DNA from 3 places in the Streptomyces sp. NPDC032126 genome. Region 1 is predicted to be linked to each of the others. Evidence: riboswitches for the same ligand, from Rfam matches in the RefSeq annotation. Region 1 holds a riboswitch; each other region holds the start of a gene.
The links. Region 1 has a riboswitch for cyclic di-AMP ahead of ACZ5NW_RS23895 (C40 family peptidase). Riboswitches for the same ligand answer to the same signal wherever they lie in the genome.
Positions count from the first base shown of each region.

Region 2: another riboswitch for cyclic di-AMP. It lies ahead of ACZ5NW_RS13030 (M23 family metallopeptidase); the one in region 1 lies ahead of ACZ5NW_RS23895 (C40 family peptidase).
Region 3: another riboswitch for cyclic di-AMP. It lies ahead of ACZ5NW_RS03860 (M23 family metallopeptidase); the one in region 1 lies ahead of ACZ5NW_RS23895 (C40 family peptidase).

Region 1 covers NZ_JBVIMA010000006.1:326,582-330,873, reverse strand. The annotation lists gene pcrA (DNA helicase PcrA) at 1-1,918, opposite strand, end outside; cyclic di-AMP (ydaO/yuaA leader) riboswitch at 2,149-2,321, shown strand; gene ACZ5NW_RS23895 (C40 family peptidase) at 2,372-3,493, shown strand; gene ACZ5NW_RS23890 (tellurite resistance/C4-dicarboxylate transporter family protein) at 3,616-4,292, shown strand, end outside.
Region 2 covers NZ_JBVIMA010000003.1:20,374-24,665, reverse strand. The annotation lists gene ACZ5NW_RS13040 (dihydrofolate reductase family protein) at 1-1,094, shown strand, start outside; tRNA gene ACZ5NW_RS13035 (tRNA-Met) at 1,207-1,280, shown strand; cyclic di-AMP (ydaO/yuaA leader) riboswitch at 1,597-1,756, shown strand; gene ACZ5NW_RS13030 (M23 family metallopeptidase) at 1,764-2,792, shown strand; gene ACZ5NW_RS13025 (aldo/keto reductase) at 2,862-3,806, shown strand; gene ACZ5NW_RS13020 (PrsW family intramembrane metalloprotease) at 3,835-4,292, opposite strand, start outside.
Region 3 covers NZ_JBVIMA010000001.1:911,340-915,631, reverse strand. The annotation lists gene ACZ5NW_RS03865 (SGNH/GDSL hydrolase family protein) at 57-842, opposite strand; gene ACZ5NW_RS03860 (M23 family metallopeptidase) at 1,054-1,977, opposite strand; cyclic di-AMP (ydaO/yuaA leader) riboswitch at 1,982-2,139, opposite strand; gene ACZ5NW_RS03855 (alpha-galactosidase) at 2,458-4,292, opposite strand, start outside.

The DNA of each region.
Region 1 (4,292 bases):
GGGTGATGACGCCGGAGCCGTCCTCGTCCTCGTCGGGGATCTGGTCGGAGTCGGCCACCAGCGCGACCCGCTCCAGGAAGTCCGCGAGCCCGCCGGGGGTGCCCTCGGACTCCTGCTCGAACTCCAGGGCCACGGCGGCGAGTTCCTGGAGGTTCTCGATGCGGGTCTCGTCCTGCGGGTCGGTGGAGGCCTGCAACTCGGCGAGATATCCGGTGCGTTCGAGGACGGCTTCGAGGACCGTGGCCGGTCCCGCGCCGGACTCGACGATCGTCCGCAGCTCCTCCATCAGCACGTTGAACCGCTTCACGGCGTTGGTGGAGCGGGCCGCCATGCCGTACGCCTCGTCGACGCGCTTGAGCGCCTGCGGGAAGCTGATCTTCTCCCGCTGGGAGAGGGCGTCGATCATCGCCTCGGCGCGCTCGCCGATGCCGCGCTTGGGCACGTTGAGGATGCGGCGCAGCGGGACGGAGTCCTCCGGGTTGGCGAGGACGCGCAGATAGGCCAGGACGTCCCGGACCTCCTTGCGCTCGTAGAACCGGACGCCGCCGACGACCTTGTACGGCAGGCCGACGCGGATGAAGACCTCTTCGAAGACACGCGACTGGGCGTTGGTGCGGTAGAAGACGGCGACATCGCCGGCCTTCGCCTCGCGCGCGTCCACCAGGCGGTCTATCTCGTCGGCGACGAACTGCGCCTCGTCGTGCTCGGTGTCGGCGACATAGCCGGTGATGCGCGCGCCCGCGCCCGCGTTGGTCCACAGGTTCTTGGGGCGGCGGGACTCGTTGCGCTCGATGACCGCGTTGGCGGCGGACAGGATGGTCTGCGTGGAGCGGTAGTTCTGCTCCAGCAGGATCGTCGTGGCGTCCGGGTAGTCCTCCTCGAACTGGAGGATGTTGCGGATGGTCGCGCCACGGAAGGCGTAGATCGACTGGTCGGCGTCGCCGACGACGCACAGCTCGGCGGGCGGGATGTCGTACTCGCTCGGCGGGACGTCGACGTCGTGCTCGCGCGTCCCGACCAGCTCGCGCACGAGCGCGTACTGGGCGTGGTTGGTGTCCTGGTACTCGTCGACGAGGACGTGCCGGAAGCGGCGGCGGTAGTGCTCGGCGACGTCCGGGAAGGCGCGCAGCAGGTTGACCGTCGTCATGATCAGGTCGTCGAAGTCGAGCGCGTTGGCCTCGCGCAGCCGTGACTGGTAGAGCGCGTACGCCTGGGCGAGGGTCTTCTCGAAGCCGTCCGTCGCCTGGGCGGCGAAGTCCTCCTCGTCGATCAGCTCGTTCTTCAGATTGCTGATCTTGGCGCTGAAGGACTTGGGCGGGAAGCGCTTGGGGTCGAGGTCCAGGTCGCGGCAGACCAGGGCCATCAGGCGCTTGGAGTCGGCGGCGTCGTAGATCGAGAAGGACGAGGTGAAGCCGAGCTTCTTGCTCTCGCGGCGCAGGATGCGCACGCACGCGCTGTGGAACGTCATGACCCACATCGCGTTCGCGCGCGGGCCGACGAGGTGCTCGACGCGCTCCTTCATCTCGCCGGCGGCCTTGTTGGTGAAGGTGATCGCGAGGATCTGGCCCGGGTGCACATCGCGCGCGGCGAGCAGATGGGCGATGCGGTGGGTGAGCACGCGCGTCTTGCCGGAGCCGGCGCCGGCGACGATGAGCAGCGGGGTGCCGGAGTGGACGACGGCGGCGCGCTGGTTGTCGTTGAGCCCCTCGACCAGGGCGGCGGCGTCCAGGGCCGGGCGCGGGGCGCCGTCGCGGTAGTAGGCGTCCCGGTCCGGGGGCACGTCGAACTTCCCGCCGAACAGATCGTCCGGAAGCGGCTCCGGAGCGTGATCGTCCTCGGGCGGCGGCGGGGGTTCCTCCTCGCGGCCGCGAGGGGCCTGGAGGTCCGCCAGGAAGCTGTCGTCAAAGAGGCTGCTCATCGCTCTCCGAGTCTAGGGGGCCCCACTGACAACCGGTGGCCGTCCCCCAAACCCGGCCGCCGCCACCCTGTGTGATGGCCGCGCCACGGGGCGCGCCGGCCCGGGCCCGGACATGCCAAGGTCACGAAAATGTATCGGGCATATCACCCATCAACCTTCACAGGGGCCACACCAGTTGGCTACCGTGCCGGGCGGGCCGTACGACACCCACCGGCGAACGTCGCCGGGCCGCACGGCCTCCGCCGAGTCCGGCGCGCCCCCTCGCGGCAGCCGGAGCCGGGGACCCACCGACCTTGGGGTGAATCGGCCCGCCTCCCGTCCCGGGACAGGCCGTAGGGCAAACCCTTCCAAACCTCCGCCCGAACCCGACAGCTAACTCGGTAGGCGGAACATTGGAAGGAGTCGCCTCCCTTGGCGTCGCAGCACCGCAAGCCGCGTTCGGCGGGCCCGCTCATGGCCGGCATACGCACCCCCGCTCTCGCCACCGCCGCGCTCACCTCCGTGGCCCTGCTCTCCCAGACGGCGAACGCCGCGCCCTCCGCCGACGGCAGGCCCAGCCTGGAGGAGGTCGAGAAGAAGGTCGACGATCTCTACCGGCAGGCGGAGACGGCCACGGAGAAGTACAACGCCGCCAAGGAGAAGACGACCAAGCAGCGCAAGCAGGTCGACACCCTGCTGGACGACGTCGCCCGGCGCACCCAGAAGCTCAACGAGGCGCGGGAGGAGCTGGGTTCCTTCGCGGCCGCCCAGTACCGCACCGGTGCCGCCGCGCCCGACACCGCGACCTTCCTGCTCGCGGACACCCCGCAGGACTACTTCGACCAGACGCAGCTGATGAGCCGGATGACCGACCGCCAGAAGGGCGCGGTCGACGACTTCGTCACCGAGCAGTCGGCGACGATGCAGAAGCGCCGGGAGGCCTCCGAGAGCCTCCGGACGCTCACCGACACCCAGAACGACCTCAAGACCGCCAAGGCCACCGTCCAGCAGAAGCTCAGCGACGCGCGCGAGCTGCTGGCGCGGCTGACGGCGGAGGAGAAGGCGCGGCTCGCGGCGATCGAGAAGCAGAAGCAGGAGGAGGCCGCCCGCAAGGCCGCGGAGCTGGCGCGGCAGCAGGCGGCGGAGGCGGCCGCGCAGCAGCAGACCACCGCGCCGCCGTCCGGCACATCGACCACCTCCCCCGGCTCGTCCACCGCCCCATCGGACTCGTCGTACGCCACGAAGGCCGACAAGGCGATCGCGTTCGCCCGCGCGCAGATCGGCAAGCCGTACGTCTGGGGCGCCACCGGCCCCGACTCCTACGACTGCTCCGGCCTCACCCAGGCCGCCTGGAAGGCCGCCGGCGTCGACCTCCCGCGCGTGACGTACGACCAGGTCAACGCCGGCACCACGGTTCCCCTCTCCCAGGCCCTCCCCGGCGACCTGGTCTTCTTCTACGACGACGTCAGCCACGTGGGCCTCTACATCGGCAACGGCATGATGATCCACGCCCCGAAGCCCGGCGCCTACGTCCGCGAGGAGTCGATCTACTACGACGGCGCGTCGACGATCCACAGCGTGGTGAGACCGGCCTAGGCGGTATCCGCGCTCCCGCGCGCCCTCCCCACCTCACGCCCCCGCCTGCACCCGCGCGTATTTCCACGGCGGTGTGCGCGTGGCCCCGGTCGTCGGGGGCGCGAGGTCCTTAGCATCGGCGCATGGCCGGGACCTCACCTCTTCGCGTCTGGTGGGCGCAGCGGACGCCGGCGGCGGGGGCCGCTGTCATGGCGACCGGGATCGTGTCCGTCGGGCTGCTCCTGACCGATCACGACGTGCTGTCCCGCGTCGCCCTGGTGCTGGCGTCGGTCGCGTGGGTCGCGCTGGCCGGGGACTTCGTCGTACGGCTGGTGCGGCACCGGGAACAGTGGAAGGCCGAGGCGGGAACGCCGGGCGCGCTCACGGCCGTGGCGGCGACGACCGTCCTCGGGACGCGTTTCTCCCTGGCGGGGCGGCAGACGCTCGCCGATGTGATGCTGGAGATCGCGGCGCTGCTCTGGGCGGTGCTGCTCGTGGACGTCGTACGGCACTGGCGGGGCCGGATGTCCGGCGCGGTGTTCCTGGGCTGTGTGGCCACGCAGGGCCTCGCCGTACTGGGCGCGACGCTGGCGCGCGCCGAGGCGGTGGCCTGGCTCGCGCACGCGTCGCTCGTCGTGTTCTGGCTCGGCCTCGTCCTCTACGGCGTCGCGCTCGCCCACTTCGACCCGCGGCAGCTCTCCGTCGGCGCCGGGGACCAGTGGGTGGCGGGCGGGGCCCTGGCCGTCTCGGCGCTCGCGGGGGCCAAGCTGCTCGCCGCCGACGACCACCTCTACCTCTGGAGCGACGACGACAGCGGCGT
Region 2 (4,292 bases), on a different contig from region 1:
CCCTCGACGGCTACCTCGACGACACCGGCCCCGACCGGCTGCTGCTGTCCAGCCCCGCCGACTTCGACCGCGTCGACGAGGTCCGCGCCTCCGTCGACGCCATTCTGATCGGCGCCGGCACGATCCGCGCCGACAACCCGCGCCTGCTGGTCAACTCCCCGGACCGCCGCGCCGCCCGCGTGGCCGAGGGCCGCCCGGAGTACCCGCTCAAGGTCACCGTCAGCGCCTCGGGCGACCTGGACCCGTCCGCCAACTTCTGGCACACGGGCGGCGACAAGCTCGTCTGTACGACGGACAAGGGCGCGGAGCGGCTGAGCCGGACGCCGGTCGCGGCGGACGTGGTCGCGCTGGGCCCGGAGGTGGGCTGGCGCCCCCTGCTGGAGCACCTGTACGAGGCCAGGGGTGTCCGCCGGCTCATGGTCGAGGGCGGCGGCACCGTCCACACCCAGCTCCTCCAGGAGGGCCTGGCGGACGAACTCCAGCTGGTCCTGGCCCCCCTCTTCGTCGGCACGCCGGACGCCCCCCGCCTCTTCGGCCCCGGCGCCTACCAGCCGGGCCGACTGCGCCTGGTGGAGACCCGCCGGATCGAGGACGTGGTCCTCATGCGCTACGAGCCGACCGCCCCCGGTCCCGGCCCGCTGGCCCACGCCGCCGACCACCACTGGCTGGCCGTGGCCTGCGAGCTGGCGGACCTGTGCCCGCCCTCCCCGACCGCGTTCAGCGTGGGCGCGGTGGTCGTCGCGGCGGACGGCACCGAACTGGCCCGCGGCCACTCCCGCGAGTCCGGCGACCCGGTGGTCCACGCCGAGGAGGCGGCCCTGGCCAAGATCGACCCCGCCGACCCCCGGCTGCCCACGGCGACGGTCTACAGCAGCCTGGAGCCCTGCGCCCACCGCGCCTCCCGCCCCGCACCGTGCGCCGAACTGATCCTGCGGGCGGGCGTACGCCGGGTGGTGACGGCCTGGCGCGAGCCGGACACGTTCGTCACGGCGGCCGATGGAAGCGGGCTGCTGGCGGCGCGGGGCGTCGAGGTGGTCGTCCTCCCGGAGCACGAGCCCACCGCGAAGAGGCCGAACGCGCACCTCCTGGGGTGACCGGCTCACCCCCGTCGTCCACCCCGCGCGCCCGCTGTCTCCCGGCGTGACCCGCGCCTCACCGAGCCGTTTCGCTTTCCGTCCCCCGCATGACGTATGCTGGTTTCACCGACGCGGGGTGGAGCAGCTCGGTAGCTCGCTGGGCTCATAACCCAGAGGTCGCAGGTTCAAATCCTGTCCCCGCTACTGAAGGCCGAGGGCCGGAATCCGAAAAGGGTTCCGGCCCTCGGTGTTTTCTCAGCGCGTGCCGTGACCGGCTCCTCCTCACGCATCGTGACCGTGCGACGCCCCTCCGCATAACATCTGAGTCACCATCAAAAACCGTGAGACTCCTGATGCGGCCTCGATGCCGGGTCAACTCGCCCGTTTTTCACCGGTCCTGGCATGAAAGTCCAGGCCAAAAATGTAGTTGATCAAGTCGAACAGCTTGGAAACCGGCCCCCAGGTCTATTAACGTTCGATAACGCAGCGCGGTCGTCCCAGCCGTCACAAGAGATGGCTCCGTGCGCACGCGCCGAATCCCGCAAGGGAACCGGGGAACCACCACCTTGGGGTGAATCACGCGGACACCGCCGTGCGACAACGGCCGGTTTACGCGCGTAGGAGACCTTCCCGCTCCGAACCCGTCAGCTAACCCGGTAGGCGACGGAAGGAAAGGAGTACGCCCGCGTGGCGTCCAACCGGCCTGCCCCAGAAGCCCCGCTCGCGCCGACTCCGCGGGTCACCGAGACCTTCGGCTACGGCAGCTATCGCACCGACGAGGGCCCCTGGGAGGAGTGGAACCCCACCGCGGACTCCCTTCGCCCCGTGCGTGGCCGGCACCGCGTCGCCAAGCAGCGCGGCGGACTCGCCCGCAGCTCCACGGTTCTCGGCGTCGGCGTCATCGCCGCCGTCGGCGCGGGCGGCATGGCCAGCGCCAACACCGGCAAGCCGCCGGTCTCCATCTCCCTTCCCGACCTGCCCTCCGTCGGCTCCCTCATCTCCGACGACGAGGAGCCCCAGGACAGCGCGCCGACCCTGAGCAGCTTCGCCGCCACCGCGGACGACAGCGCCGAGGGCTCCGCCGACGCCGGCGAGGCCCTGCGCAACCGGATCATGGCGCAGGCCGAGTCGCAGCAGACCCAGGTCGACACCAAGACCCTCGCCGCCGCCGACGCCGCCGCGGCCAAGGCGGAGGCCGACGCCGCCGCCCAGGCCAAGCAGCAGGCCGACGCCGCGGCCGCCGCCGCGAAGAAGCAGGCCGACGCGGAGGCCGCCAAGAAGGCCGAGGCCGAGCGCCTCGCCGCGCTGGCCAAGCAGTACACGCTGCCGACCTCGTCGTACACGATCACCTCGACCTTCGGCCAGGCCGGCTCGATGTGGTCCTCCGGCTACCACACCGGCCTCGACTTCGCCGCCCCCACCGGCACCCTGATCAAGGCCATCCACGGCGGCACGATCACCGAGGCGGGCTGGGCCGGCTCCTACGGCTACCGCACGATCCTCACCCTCGACGACGGCACCCAGCTGTGGTTCTGCCACCAGTCGTCGATCAGCGTGAGCGTCGGCCAGAAGGTCGGCACCGGTGACGTCATCGGCCGCGTGGGCGCGACCGGCAACGTGACCGGCCCGCACCTGCACCTGGAAGTCCACCCGGACGGCCAGTCCGACGGCATCGACCCGATGGCCTGGCTGCGTGGCAAGGGCCTCAACCCCTGAGCCACGCCCCGCTGTCGGAAGAGCGGAATAGCGGAATAGCGGCTCACGGTACGGCCGTTGCAGCTGAGCATGACTTCTCTGCGCAAGCTCGGCTCCTCGGACCTTGAGGTCTTCCCGCTCGCCCTCGGCGGCAACGTCTTCGGATGGACCGCCGACGAGGCGGCCTCCTTCGCCGTCCTCGACGCCTACGCGGCCGCCGGAGGCAACTTCGTCGACACCGCCGACTCCTACTCCGCGTGGGTCGACGGCAACAGCGGCGGCGAGTCCGAGACGATCATCGGCAACTGGGTGCGGGCCCGCGGCAACCGCGACGACATCATCATCGCCACCAAGGTCAGCCAGCACCCCGACTTCCCGGGCCTGTCCGCGGCCAACATCAAGGCGGCCGCCGAGGCGTCCCTGCGCCGCCTGGGCACCGACCGCATCGACCTGTACTACACCCACTTCGACAAGCCCGAGATCCCGGTCGAGGAGATCATCGGCGCGCTGGACGAGCTGGTGAGGGCGGGCAAGGTGCGCCACATAGCCGCCTCCAACATCACCCCCGAGCGGCTGCGGGCCTCCCTGGACTTCTCCGACCGGGAGGGCCTCGCCCGGTATGTGGCCCTCCAGCCCCATTACAACCTCGTCTCCCGCGACACCTACGAGGGCGCCCTGCAGGACCTCGCCGTCAGCGAGGGCCTGGCCGCGGTGCCGTACTACGCCCTGGCGTCGGGCTTCCTCACCGGCAAGTACCGCCCCGGTACGACGGTGGACAGCCCCCGGGCCCAGGGTGCGGGCAGGTATCTCGCATCGGACCGGGGTGTCCGTGTCCTGACCGTCCTGGACGAGATCTCCGCGGCGCACGAGGTCCCGGTGGCCACCGTCGCCCTGGCCTGGCTGGCGGCCCAGTCGAGCGTGGCGGCCCCGATCGCCTCGGCCCGCGTCCCCGACCAGCTCCCGGCCCTGCTGGGGGTGGCGGACCTGAACCTGACGAACGACGAACTGGACCGCCTGACGCGGGCATCGGCGTAAGCCTCCCGCCCGCTCGGTCCAGACCGGTTCACGTGCGATACGGGTTGTACGCGGGATACGGCGCCGCCGGCTGCCCGTACCGGTACCCGTAGCCATGCCACGGCACCACCGGCACCGGCATCGGCGCGACGATCCGCGCCGCGTAGTCGAGGGCCGGGCGGGCGACCTCGCGGCGCCGCCACAGCTCCTGCAACAACTCCCGTTCCCGTACGACGAAGTCCGCGCCGGCATTGCCCAGCCGCCCGCGGTGCCGCAGGAACGCCAGCGAGGTCGCGTACGCCTCGTACTCGGCGACGGCCCGCGCGGCCTGCTTCCCGTACTGCCGCTTGGCCTGCTCGCGGGCGAGTTTCCGGGCCCGCATCGAGCCGAGCGCGACCGGCTCGCCCGGGGTCAGCCATCCGGCGAGGGCGTAGGCGGGCAGCTCGTCGCGCACGGTCTGCAGCTCCCGCTGCCGCGTCCAGATGACCAGCCAGGTCAGGACCGCGA
Region 3 (4,292 bases), on a different contig from region 1:
GTCGCCCCATCTGCCCGGTCGGCCCCACCCGTGTGGTGGCCGGAGGCCGGGTGTGCTCAGGCCACTGCCGCGATCCGCATCTTGATGTCGTCCGGGGACAGTGCGCCCTTGGCGGTCACATGGTCGCCGGAGGACTCCCCACGCAGCCGGCGCCCGATCCACGGCACCAGGTATTCGCGCGCCCAGTGCACGTCGTCCTTGCGGACCTCCAGGGTGCCGCGCGGCGGGAGCGGCGGCCAGGGCTGCTCGGGGTCGGCCGGGACCTCCAGGCCGAGGGCCTGGCCGGCGCGCAGCGCCACGCGCGTGTGCCCCTCCGGGGAGAGGTGCAGGCGGTCGTCGTCCCAGGCCCGGCGGTCCTGGACGGACTTCAGGGACCACAGGTCCAGGACGGGACAGCCGTACCGGTCGGCGATGGCGCGGACGTGCCCGTTGTAGGTGGCGATCCGGCCGCGCAGGTGCTTGAGCACGGGGACGCCACGGGTGTCGAAGCCGGTGGTCACCAGGACCGTGCCGGCCACCTCGGTCAGGGACGCGATCGCGCGCTCGAAGCGCTCGGCGACCTCGTCGGGGTCGGTGCCGGGACGGATGATGTCGTTGCCGCCCGCGCAGAAGGACACGAGGTCCGGCGCGAGTTCGAGCGCGCGCGGGAGCTGGTCGGCCATGATCTGGTCGAGCAGCTTCCCGCGCACGGCGAGATTGATGTATTGGAAGTCGCCTTCGGGCCGCCGGTCGGCGAGAAGCACCGCGAGCCGGTCGGCCCAGCCGACGAACGCCCCGTCGGGGCCGGGGTCGCCGACGCCCTCGGTGAAGCTGTCCCCCACCGCCACGTACGACCCGATCACTGATCTGTTGTCACTCTTCGAATCGTCTGCCACAGCGGTTCATGATTCCCCTTCGAATGTGACCTACGCGACCGTAGGCGAGGGTTGACGGACGGTGAGATAGGCCACTGCCAAAGAGTTGCCAAGGGGGGAATACACCGAAGGCCGGACCCAGGGGATGGAGTCCGGCCTTCGGTGGCGTGGGTCGGGCCCGAGCGGCCCGGGGGGTGGGTCAGCCGACGCTGACGCCGTGCGCGCGGAGGTAGGCGACCGGGTCGACGTCGGAGCCGTAGTCGGGGGTCGTACGGATCTCGAAGTGCAGGTGCGGGCCGGTCACGTTGCCGGTCGCGCCGGACAGGCCGACCTGCTGGCCCGCGCTGACCGTCTGGCCGGCCGAGACGGAGAGCTGCGAGAGGTGGGCGTACTGCGCGTAGTAGCCGTCGGCGAGCTTGATGACGACCTGGTTGCCGTACGCGCCGCCCCAGCCCGCGGAGACGACCGTGCCCGCGCCGACCGCCTTGAGGGAGGTGCCGGTCGGGACGACGAAGTCGACGCCGGTGTGGTAGCCGCTGGCCCACATGCTGCCCGGGGTGCGGTAGGCGGTGCCGACGGTGGCGCCGGAGACGGGGGCGGTGAACCCGTTGGAGACGGTTTCGGCCGCCGCGGCCCGGGCGGTCGTCGACTGCTGCGCCGACTTCTGCGCCTTCTTCGCGGAGGACTTCGCCGTGGACGCCGAGGTGTGGGAGGTCTTCGCGGTGGAGCCGGCGGCCTTCTTGCCGAGCGACAGCTTGAGGCCGGGGTGGATCAGCGAGGGGTCGTTGCCGACGACCTCGCGGTTGTCCCGGTACAGCTTCTGCCAGCCGCCGCTCACATGCTGCTCGTCGGCGATCTTCGAGAGGTAGTCGCCGGAGCGGACGGTGTAGGTCCGCGCGACGGCCTTCTTCTCGGTGCTCTTCTTCTCCGCCTTCTGCGCGGCCGGAGCGGCCTGGACGGCCTTCGCCGCTACGGAGGAGACCGGCTGCGCGGCCGGCGCGGCCTGGGCGCCGGTGGCCCCGATGAGCGGAAGGGCGAGCGCGGCGCCGCCGGTTCCGGCGACGGCGAGAGTACGGGTGAAGCGCAGGGACTTCGGACGGCGGTGCTTACCCTTCGCGGGCATGGCGAATTCCTCTCCGGCGCCTGCGAGGTGAGCTGTCGGGTGCGGGCTGGAGATGCCCGGCCGTGCCATGGCACGACTTGACCCCTAGCCGTTCCGGAGACCGGAACAGGCGGTTGTACCTGTGGGTCCCCCGCTCCTGCCGGGCACGGGTGAGTGTGTGCGGATTCCGGACAGCGGCAGGATTCGGCGTTCCGTCCGGATTGGTGGCGAACGTAAGCGACCAAGACGCACGGAAACAAGCAGAGGTTGCACGGGCCGGGCTTTTCTCTTGATCAGCTGGGAGAATTCCCGGTCACCCTGCGTCAATCAGAGGGAATGCGCTCGCGCCAAATACCTTGGAAAGAAACATGAATTACGTGAACATGACGCGCGACGCTGGGTCACGGATATGACGATGCTCACGTGACACCGCTCCAGATGCCCCTATTCCAGAGCGACTTGGAATAAGGGCATCGATTTCGGCTAATACGGACAGAAGTCTCAGATGCGGCGCAGTCGGAGAACCGTCGCATCGAGATCACCGCGCAGCCCGGTCCGCAGTCCGTGATGCAGCAAAAGCGCACCTCGATGCACTTCGCCCGTTTCGAGGCATTCGTACGACGCCGTCGGGTCCAGGCCCTTCAGTCGCAGCGCCGGCACCGGCTCGCCGTAGCGCTGGGCCTCCAGCCAGGCGAGGACGACGGCGTCGCCCCCGCGCACGTACTGCACGGCGCTCAGCCCGCCCTGCGGAGGCCGCAGCCGGTAGAGGTCGCCGTGCTGCACCAGGGGCCGGATCTCCTTGTAGAGGGCCACCCACTCCCCGGCCTCGGCGAGCTCCTCCTCGCTCCACTCGGCGAGGTCGCCACCGACTCCGAGCACCCCGGCCATCGCGCTGACGAAGCGGAAGCGCAGCGAGCTCACCCTGCCGTTGAGCTGGGTGTTCGGGCTGTCGGTGACCCAGGCGGCCATGACCCGGGCGGGGTGGATCTGGCTGAAGCCGTGCTGGATGGCGAGCCGGTCGAGCGGGTCGGTGTTGTCGGAGGTCCACACCTGGTCCGTGCGGCTCATGATCCCGAGGTCGATCCGTCCGCCGCCGCCCGAGCACGACTCGAAGGCGACGCCGGGGTGGGCCTGCCGGAGCCGGTCCAGCAGGGCGTACAGCGCGCGGACATGGTCGATCCACAGGCGCTGCGGGTAGGGGTCGCCCGGCCAGCCGGCGTCGGTGAAGCAGCGGTTGAAGTCCCACTTCACATAGTCGATCGGAGCGCTGGAGAGCAGGGTGTCGAGCCGCTCCCAGAGGTACTCCTGGACGTCCTCGCGCGCGAGGTTGAGCACGAGCTGATTGCGGAACTCCGTCCGCTTTCGTCCCGGTTGGTACTGCACCCAGTCGGGGTGCGCCCGGTACAGATCGCTGTCCGGGTTGACCATCTCGGGCTCGACCCAGATGCCGAACCGCATGCCGAGCGCGTGCACATAGTCCGCGAGCGGCTTGAGGCCGGAGGGGAAGCGGTCGGGGTTGGGAGTCCAGTCACCGAGGCCGGCGCGGTCGCTGGTGCGGGCGCCGAACCAGCCGTCGTCGACGACGAACAGCTCCACGCCGATCGCCGCGGCCCGGCGGGCGAGCGTGGCCTGCTGTTCCTCGGAGATGTCGAAGGTCGTGGCCTCCCAGGAGTTGAACAGCACCGGCCGGTCCTGGTCGGCGTCCGGGATGACATGGGCGCGCTGATAGGCGTGCCAGGCGCGGCTCGCCCCGCCGAAGCCGGCGTCGCTCCACAGTCCGGCGAAGACGGGCGTGGTGAAGGACTCCCCGGGCGTGAGACGCAGCAGACCCGAGTCGTCGTACCCGGCGCCGCCGGTGATCTGTACGCGCGCGTCGGGGAGTTGGGCGACGGCGATCCGCCAGGAGCCGGACCAGCCGAGCGCGCAGCCGTAGACCTCGCCGCGCTCCTCGGTGGCGTCGGTGTCCAGGGCGACCCAGGGCAGGTGCTGGTGGCCGGTGTGACCGCGCCGGCTGCCGATGACCTTCTCGCCGTAGGTGAGGGGTGCCCGGGTGAGCCGGGACTCCGCGGCCCAGCGTCCGTGCAGCTGGGACAGCCGCCAGTCGGCGCGCTCGGGCAGTGTCCAGGTGGCGGAGTCGGCCCGCAGCAGCTCCAGGGGCCGTTCCCCGTCGTTGGCGAGCGTCACCCACCGCTCCACGACGTCCTCGCGCATCCGGTAGTGCAGGGTGACCGCGAGTCCCGCGTCCCGGAAGCGCAGGCGCAGTTCGTCACCCTCGGTCTCGTGCCCCTCGTAGCGCCACTCGGTGCCGCGGCGTTCCCCGGTCCGCACGGACAGGG